2 regions of the Streptomyces sp. NPDC001401 genome follow, and region 2 is predicted to be linked to the other one. Evidence: riboswitches for the same ligand, from Rfam matches in the RefSeq annotation. Region 2 holds a riboswitch; the other holds the start of a gene.
What was found. A riboswitch is a leader RNA that binds a small molecule or an ion and turns the genes downstream of it on or off. The one in region 2 is predicted to bind cobalamin.
Positions count from the first base shown of each region.

Region 1 (4,270 bases), 690 kb from region 2:
CGACCCGGCAGCCGTCCAGGAAGGGTTCCCCAGCGGTTATCGAGGCGACCCCGTGATGGATCTCGTAGCCTTCGACGTGCTCGCCGAGGGCTTGCCCCACCGGCCGGGTGAGGGTCTTCTCGCGGGCGAACCGCACCCGCACGGGCAGCACTCCGAGCCCTTCCACCTGCCCCCGCCGGCTCTCGACCTCGTCCTCGATGTGCTCGCCGAGGACCTGGAAGCCACCGCAGATGCCGAGGACGGGCCGCTGCTCGGCGGCCCTGCGGACAAGGGCGTCCGCAAGTCCCCGCTCCCGCAGCCACTCCAGGGCCTTCACCGTCCCCCGGGTCCCCGGAACGACGACGAGGTCGGCGTCGGCGAGTTCCTCCGGCCGGTCCACGAACCGCACCACCACGCCCGGTTCGGCGGCCAGCGCGTCCATGTCGGTGAAGTTCGACATGAGCGGAATCGCGCACACGGCGACGCGCAGGACGTCCTCGCCGACCGGCGGGGCGAGATTCGACTCCCGCACGGTCCCGCGCAGGGAGACCCGCAGTCCGTCCTCCTCGTCGATGCCGAGGCCGTGCCGGAAGGGCAGGACGCCGTAGGTGTGCCGGCCCGTGAGCCCGTGCAGCATGTCGAGCCCCGGCTCCAGCAGGCCGACGTCTCCGCGGAACTTGTTGACGAGGAACCCGGCGACGAGCTCCTGGTCCTCGGGCGAGAGCAGGGCGACGGTCCCGAAGAACGAGGCGAAGACCCCACCACGGTCGATGTCACCGACCACGAGCACGGGAAGCCGCGCATTGCGAGCGATCCCCATGTTCACGATGTCGGTCCGCCGCAGATTGATCTCGGCGGGAGAACCCGCCCCCTCACAGATCACGGCGTCATACGTGCCCCGCAATTCGGCGAGGCAGTCGAGCACGGTCCCGAGAAGCTTCTGCTGCCGCCCCCCGTGATACCCGCGTGCGCTCAGCTCACCCACCGGCTTGCCCATCAGCACGACCTGACTGCTCTGCTCGCCACCGGGCTTGAGCAGTACGGGATTCATGAGCGCGGTCGGCTCGACCCGGCACGCCTGTGCCTGCATGGCCTGAGCCCGCCCGATCTCGGCTCCCTCGCGCGTCACGAACGAATTGAGCGACATGTTCTGCGCCTTGAAGGGCGCCACCTTGACGCCCTGCCGCACCAGCCAACGACAGATCCCGGCGGTGACAACACTCTTACCGGCGTCGGAGGTGGTACCGGCGACGAGAAGACCACCGCCGGTCATGACACGCCCCCCGACCCATGCGACCGCTGTGCGGCACCGTTCCGCGATCGCTGTGGGCAGTCGTTCCGCAGGGCGGAACGGGTGGGCACAGCCCCCACCGCCGGGCGCCGTGCGACCCGGCCCCGCAGCAGCGCCCCAGCCGCACTCACCCCCAACGCCAGCCACCCAACCCGCTGCGACAACCGCACGGCACGCTCAATGTCGCCGACGTCCACCGCACGCCCCTCCCCGTTCAGCACAGGCCGATGCTCAACCCGCCCCCCATACGACAACGTCCCACCCAGCCGCACCCCGAGCGCCCCCGCGAACGACGCCTCCACGGGCCCGGCGTTGGGGCTGGGGTGCTTCGCGGCGTCGGAACGCCAGGCCCGTACCGCCCCTCGCGGGTCACCCCCCGCGACCGTCGCGAGCACGGCGGTCAGGCGGGCCCCCGGCCACCCCGCCACGTCGTCCAGCCGCGCCGAAGCCCACCCGTACCGCCGGTACTTGGCCGACTTGTGCCCGACCATCGCGTCGAGCGTGTTGACGGCCCGGAACCCGAGCAGCCCCGGCACCCCGCCGACGGCCCCCCACACCAGCGCCCCCACCACCGCGTCGGACGTGTTCTCGGCAACGGACTCCACCACGGCCCGCGCGATCCCGTCGGCGTCGAGGGCGTGCGGATCCCGCCCGCACAGATGCGGCAGCCGGGCCCGGGCACCGTCGACGTCCCCGGCCTCCAGGGCACGCCCGATCCCACGGGCCTCGCGCGTGAGCGAAGTCCCGCCCACGACGGCCCAGGTGGCGGCGGCGGTCAGCGCGACGGAGGCGGCGGGGGAGCGACGTACGACTGATGCGGTGGCGGCCCCGAGCGCGACGGCCCCACCGGCGCACACGGCGGCATGCAACGCTCCCCACCCGCGATGGTCCCGCCACAACACGCGCTCCACGGCCCCCGCGGCCCGCCCGAACGCGGCGACCGGATGCCCGCGGCGCGGATCGCCGAGGAGGAGGTCACCGAGGAGGCCGGCGGCGGCGCCGTACGCGAAGACGCGATCGGCACGCATCGGCTCAGCCGGCCGTGGGGTCGGGCAGCGAACGGGTGCTGTACCTCAAACGGCAGGCGAGCATGGCGACATGTCCTCACTCAGGGTGTCCGCGCCCTGGTTCGACGAGACCGGCGGTGAGAGTTCCTGGCTCCCGGGGATTGCTACCCCGGTGACAGTGGCGGGACCGCGCCGGACTTTCACCGGCTTCCTCTCTTGCCGCCGTATATGGCTCCGGCAGTCCACCACGGGGCCGGAAGGGCCGTCAACTTGCCGTTGACCTGCGACGGGAGAGTGTGCTGAGGCCCACATACGAGGGGTCGCCGGGGTCACGCAAACGTGTGGTGCCGGGACGGATCACCGTCCCGGCACCGGGTGGGTCTCAGGCCTCAGGTATCGGAACTCAGGCCTTGGTCATGATCAAACTGATTCCGTACGCCACCGCCGCCGCGCAGGCCGCGAAGCACACATACGCGCCGGTGACCGCGAGGGTCGCCGAGTTGCCCTGCGCCACGGCCCGCTCGCGGCGCGAGAGGCCCATGACGCCGAGGGTGAACAGGGCCACGAGGCCCACCGTGACCCCGAGGCTGACGCCGAAGACGGAGCCCAGGGCTGCCCAGTCGATCTTCATGCTGCTTCTCTTCCTTCGTACCGGGTGGGCGGGCTCAGACGGCCGCGGCCGGCGGGGTCGCCGGATCGGGGCTGGCGGTCGTGGCCGGGGCGGGGATCGTGGCCGTCAGGTCCTCGGTCACAGTGCCCGCCGGGGGCGGGGTCACGGCGGCGATCGCCGTGGTCACCACGCCGGCCGGCTCGGCGCTCTCGTTGACGTTCGACGCGTCGACGACCTCGCGCCGGGAGAGCTTCCAGATGGCCGCGCTGGAGGCGACCAGGAAGACGGCGACGACGGCCGTGCCCCAGTCGCCGAGGTTGGTGACCGACTCGGCGAGCGCGCCCACCAGGGCCGCGGCCGGCAGCGTCAGGCACCAGGCCACGAGCATGCGGGTCGCCGTCGACCAGCGGACCACGCCGCCCTTGCGGCCGAGGCCCGCGCCCATCACCGAACCGGAGACCGAGTGGGTGGTGGAGAGGGAGAAGCCGAGGTGCGAGGAGGCCAGGATGACCGTGGCCGCGCTGGTCTGGGCGGCGAAGCCCTGCTGCGGCTGGAGTTCGGTCAGGCCCTTGCCCATAGTGCGGATGATGCGCCAGCCGCCGAGCCAGGTGCCGAGCGCGATGGCGAGGCCCGCGGAGAGGATGACCCAGGTGGGCGGGTCGGAGTCGGGGGAGACGGCGCCGCCGGCGACCAGGGCGAGGGTGATGATGCCCATCGTCTTCTGCGCGTCGTTGGTGCCGTGGGCCAGCGAGACCAGGCCCGCGGAGGCGATCTGGCCGGCGCGGTAGCCCTTCTCGGCGGCCTTGCCGTCGGCCTTCCTGCCGAGGGTGTACGACAGCCGGGTCGCGAGCAGCGCTGCCACGCCCGCGACGATCGGGGCGGCGAGCGCCGGGATGAGCACCTTGGTGACGAGTACGTCGCCGTGCACCGCGCCCATGCCGGCCGAGGCGATGGTGGCGCCGATCAGGCCGCCCATCAGGGCGTGCGAGGAGCTGGACGGAAGGCCGACGAGCCAGGTCACCAGGTTCCAGAGGATCGCGCCGACCAGCGCCGCGAATATGACCTCGGGACGTATGCCGTTCTCGTCGACGAGACCCTTGGAGATCGTGTTGGCGACCTCCACGGAGAGGAAAGCGCCCACCAGGTTGAGTGCGGCGGACATGGCCACCGCGACCTTGGGCTTGAGTGCACCGGTCGAGATGGTGGTGGCCATCGCGTTGGCGGTGTCGTGGAAACCGTTCGTGAAATCAAACGCGAGTGCGGTTACGACCACAATCGCGAGGATCAGCGAGAAGTTTTCCATTTACCCAGGCAATCGTTCGAAGTCATCGGTCGGTTGACCGTAGGAAACCTGGGTGAACGGAAGATGAACTGAGGTGGGCT
Region 1 covers NZ_JBIAWI010000001.1:62,578-66,847, reverse strand. Annotated here, with positions in the region: gene ACFY10_RS00335 (cobyric acid synthase) at 1-1,252, opposite strand, end outside; gene ACFY10_RS00330 (cobalamin biosynthesis protein) at 1,249-2,298, opposite strand; cobalamin riboswitch at 2,398-2,540, opposite strand; gene ACFY10_RS00325 (hypothetical protein) at 2,681-2,908, opposite strand; gene ACFY10_RS00320 (anion permease) at 2,943-4,190, opposite strand.
Region 1: another riboswitch for cobalamin. It lies ahead of ACFY10_RS00330 (cobalamin biosynthesis protein); the one in region 2 lies ahead of ACFY10_RS03510 (prenyltransferase/squalene oxidase repeat-containing protein).

Region 2 (4,270 bases):
TCTCCCCCGCCCTGCCCGACCGGGAGATCGTCCCCGGTGAGCTCCTGGACCTGCCGGGGCGACGGCTGCGCGCGATCTGGACGCCGGGGCACACCCCCGGCCACGTCTGCCTGCACCTGGAGGAGGAGCACCCCTCCCTGCTCCCGGGTCACGGACGGCTGTTCTCCGGCGATCACCTGCTCCCCGGGATCACCCCGCACATCGGTCTCTACGAGGATCCCGACGACGCCACGATCACCGACCCCCTCGGCGACTACCTCGACTCCCTCGAACGCGTCGGCCGGCTCGCCCCCGCCGAGGTGCTCCCCGCCCACCAGCACGTGTTCGCCGACGCCCCCGCACGCGTACGGGAGCTGCTCGCCCACCACGAGGAACGGCTCGCCGGGCTCCGGTCCCTCCTGGTCGAGCCCCTCACGCCCTGGCAGGTCGCCGAGCGGATGGAGTGGAACCGGCCCTGGGCCCAAATCCCGTACGGCTCAAGGAACATCGCGGTCTCGGAGGCCGAGGCGCATCTGCGGCGGCTGGTGAAGCTGGGGCGGGCGGAGGCGGTGGCGGGGAGCGATCCGGTGACGTACGTGGCGGTGTAATTCGCTCGTGGGCCCTGGGTGCCCACTGGTACCCAATGACCATGGACCCGTTGCAGCAACTCCTCGCCGAACGCGCCTGTGAACGTCTGATCCTCGACTTCGTCCACCGGCTCGACCTCGGGGAGCCGGGTTCCGTGGCCGAGTTGTTCACCGAGGACGGCTGGTGGGAGTGGCCGCCTCCGGGGGACGGGCGGCGGTCCGAGGGGCGGGAGGCGCTGCGGAAGTACTTCGGCTCACGGCCGGCTGACAAGCTCTCGCGGCGGGTCATGTCCAACATCCGGGTCACCGTGACGTCCGAGGACATCGCAGAGGCCACCTCGTACTTCACGACGTACCGCATCGAAGGCTGGTCCGGCGACATGGTGCCCGCCGGCCCGCCCGTCCAGGTCGGCCACTACCAGGACACGTTCCGTCGTGTCGACGGACGGTGGCTGCTCGCCTCGCGGACCCTGCACCTCCCCTTCGGCGGCCCGACCCCGCGCCAGGACCGCGGCGCTCTCGACCGCTAGCGCAGGAACGTACGGATCAACTCCTCGGCCTCCCCGAGGAGTTCGACCTCCCGTCGGCTCATCGTCGGGTTGGCCGCGCGTCGGCGCCGGGCCTCCGTCAGGCCTGCCTCGGTGAGGTGGGAGGGGTCGGCGAGCAGGGCGGTCAGCATGGCGCGGGCGCTGTCGGCGATCGGTTCGTCGTCGACGGCGACCTGGGCCAGGATCATGGCGGAGATGGCCCAGTCGAGGCCCGGGTGGCCCTCCTCCGCGTTGGACCAGTCGATCACGTGCGGACCGTCGGGCGTGAGCATCACGTTGTCCGGATGCAGGTCGAGGTGGAGGACCCGGCAGTCGGGATCGGCGGAGTCGCGGGTGGGGACGGCGTGCAGGCGCCGCAGCAGGTCGGCCACGGTCGCGCCCGCCTCGTCGGCGCCCAGCGAACCATCCAGGCACGCCTGAAGCATCGTCGGCCCGGACAGCCGCTCCATCACCAGGTCGGTGCGTGTGGAGTCGGCGAGCCGCACGCGGGGCACGGGGTAGCCGTGGGCACGCACGTGTTCCATCACGACACCCTCGGCGGCCGCGTCGCCCCATCCGTGCCGGTCGCGGCGCAGCACCCACGCCTCGTCGATCTCGTACACGTCGTTGACCCGGCCCGTGCCGAGCAGTTTCCCCGTCGTCATGACCCTCCCCGTTGTCATGATCCGAACGTACCGGCCGGCGCCTCACAGGCGGCTCTCAGCGTGTTCCTACGGGCCGGTAGAGTGGCCGGGTCGTCATCACACCGTACGGGGGGAAGCCGGTGCAATTCCGGCGCTGACCCCGCAACCGTGAACCGCCCGTAAGGCGGTCAGCCGGACTGCCCCGCTCGGTCGTGACCGGCTCACGTGCGTCGGCAGCCCGTCGGCGCGCGGCACCGTCGAGGCATACGGAGCCGAGCCGCCCGGGGTCTCCCGTGCTGCCCGCTCCCGCAGGGAGAGGCACCCGCCGATCATGAACGTCGTCCGCCGCAGCGTCGCGGCTCTGGCCGCCGCCACCGCCGTACTGGGTGCCGCCGTCCCCGCTGTCGCCGCGTCCCCCGCCCCGTCGATACCCGACGGGTTGTACGGCACCTCCGACCCGAAGTACGACGGCGTCTGGCGCCAGTCGCTGGCGCTGCTCGCGCAGGACACCGTGGGCGTGAAGCCGGCGGCGAAGGCGGTGGACTGGCTGGCGGGACAGCAGTGCGCGAACGGTGCGTTCGCGGCGTTCCGCGCCGATGCCGCGAGGGCCTGCGATGCCAAGCTCGCGGTCGACACGAACAGTACGGCCGCCGCCGTCCACGCCCTCGCCGCGCTCGGCGGACACCGGACCGCCACCGGCAAGGCGGTCTCCTGGCTGAAGTCCGTGCAGAACAAGGACGGCGGCTGGGGCTACTTGCCGGGCGGGGCGAGCGACGCGAACTCGACGTCCGTCGTCATCGGCGCGCTGACCGCCGTTGGCGAAAAGCCGGGCGGGGTTGTGAAGGACGGCAAGTCTCCCTACGACGCCCTGCTGAAGCTCGCCCTCCCCTGTAACGGGGACGGCGCGGGTGCCTTCGCCTTCCAGCCGGACAAGAAGGGCAAGTTGGCCGCCAACGCGGACGCGACGGCGGCGGCGGTCGTGGGCGCGCTCGGCAAGGGGCTGGCCGGGGACGCCGCGAAGCCGACCGACACCGATCTGACGTGCAAGAACGCCACCGCTCCCGAGCAGGCGGCGCGCAACGGTGCCGGATATCTCGTCAAGGCCCTGGCCAAGGACAAGCACCTGACGTCGGTGCTGGCCGGCGCCAAACCCCAGCCCGACTACGGCAACACGGCCGACGCGGTCCTCGCCCTCGCGACCGCGGGCCACGGCGACAAGGCGGCCGACGCCATGCGCTGGCTGGAGACCAACTCCGGGGCATGGGCCCGGCAGGCCGGACCGGCCGCGTATGCGCAGCTGATCCTCGCCGCGAACGCGGCGACCTTCGACTACAACGACTTCGGCGGCCAGGACCTGGTCAAGCTCCTCAACGCGACCGGTCCGAAGCCGGCCGCCCTCCCGACGTCCGGCGCCTACCCCAGCGAGTCCTCGCAGAGCGCAGAGGACCACTCCGCCAAGAAGGGCTCCGGGTTCGGCGTCTGGTGGATCGTCGGTGTGGGACTCGTCGGCGGCATCGGGGTCGGGTTCCTGATCAGCGGCCGTAAGAAGAAGGCACAGCCGTGATCCGCCGCGCTGTCCTCCTGTTGGCGGTGCTGTTCCTCACCCTTGCCGGCGGCCAGGCGCAGGCCGCCGGTTACCGCTACTGGTCCTTCTGGGACTACGACAACGGCCGCTGGACGTACGCCACCCAGGGCCCCGCCACCGCCCGCCCCTCCGACGGCGACGTCCAGGGCTTCCGCTTCTCGGTGAGCGAGGACTCGGCCGACTCGGCGAAGCCGCGCGGCCAGGCGTCGTTCCCGGTGATCTGCTCGCGGACGCCGGCGCAGGACGGCAAGAAGCGCGTGGCGCTCGTCATCGACTTCGGTACGGCGGCGGACGCCCCGTCCGGCGAGACACCGCCGACCCGCCGTACGGTCTGCGCGCGGGTGTCTGCCGACGGCACGACGGCGGATGCACTGGCGTCGGTGGCGAAGCCGCTGCGGTACGACACGAACGCGCTGTTGTGTGCGATCGGGGGGTATCCGGAGAAGGGGTGCGGGGAGCAGGTCGCGGCGGGAAAGAAGCCGACGGCTGCGGGGAAGAAGGGGGACGGGGGCCCTGCGGTCGGGTTGTTCGTGGGAGCGGGGGCGGTTGCGCTGCTGGGCGCGGCAGCCGTGTGGCAGGCACGGCGACGCAGGCATGCGTAGCCGAGCACCTCACCCGCCGCAGCCTGCGGGCAGTCGTGCCGCTGGGGCGGCTCCCGCCCCAAGGAGAGGCGGCACCCCGTCGCGCCGGGCTGCGCACCCCACCCACCCGCACCCCCACCGCCTTGCACAACTCCACCCCGGCGCATGGTGGCTATGGTCCCTGGGCCTCGGCACCGCAGCCACCCGCACCACCAACCCCCTCCTCCTCTCCCTCCTCATCGCGACGTCCGCCTACGTGGTCGCCACCTGCCGCCCCCGAACCCCCTGGTCCCACTCCTACTCCGCCTTCCTCAAACTCGCCCTCGCCGTCCTCCTCATCCGTCTCGTCTTCGCGGTGGCTCTGGGC
Region 2 covers NZ_JBIAWI010000001.1:749,249-753,518, forward strand. Annotated here, with positions in the region: gene ACFY10_RS03495 (MBL fold metallo-hydrolase) at 1-587, shown strand, start outside; gene ACFY10_RS03500 (nuclear transport factor 2 family protein) at 629-1,096, shown strand; gene ACFY10_RS03505 (phosphotransferase) at 1,093-1,758, opposite strand; cobalamin riboswitch at 1,823-1,960, shown strand; gene ACFY10_RS03510 (prenyltransferase/squalene oxidase repeat-containing protein) at 2,069-3,301, shown strand; gene ACFY10_RS03515 (SCO2322 family protein) at 3,298-3,924, shown strand; gene ACFY10_RS03520 (energy-coupling factor transporter transmembrane component T) at 3,917-4,270, shown strand, end outside.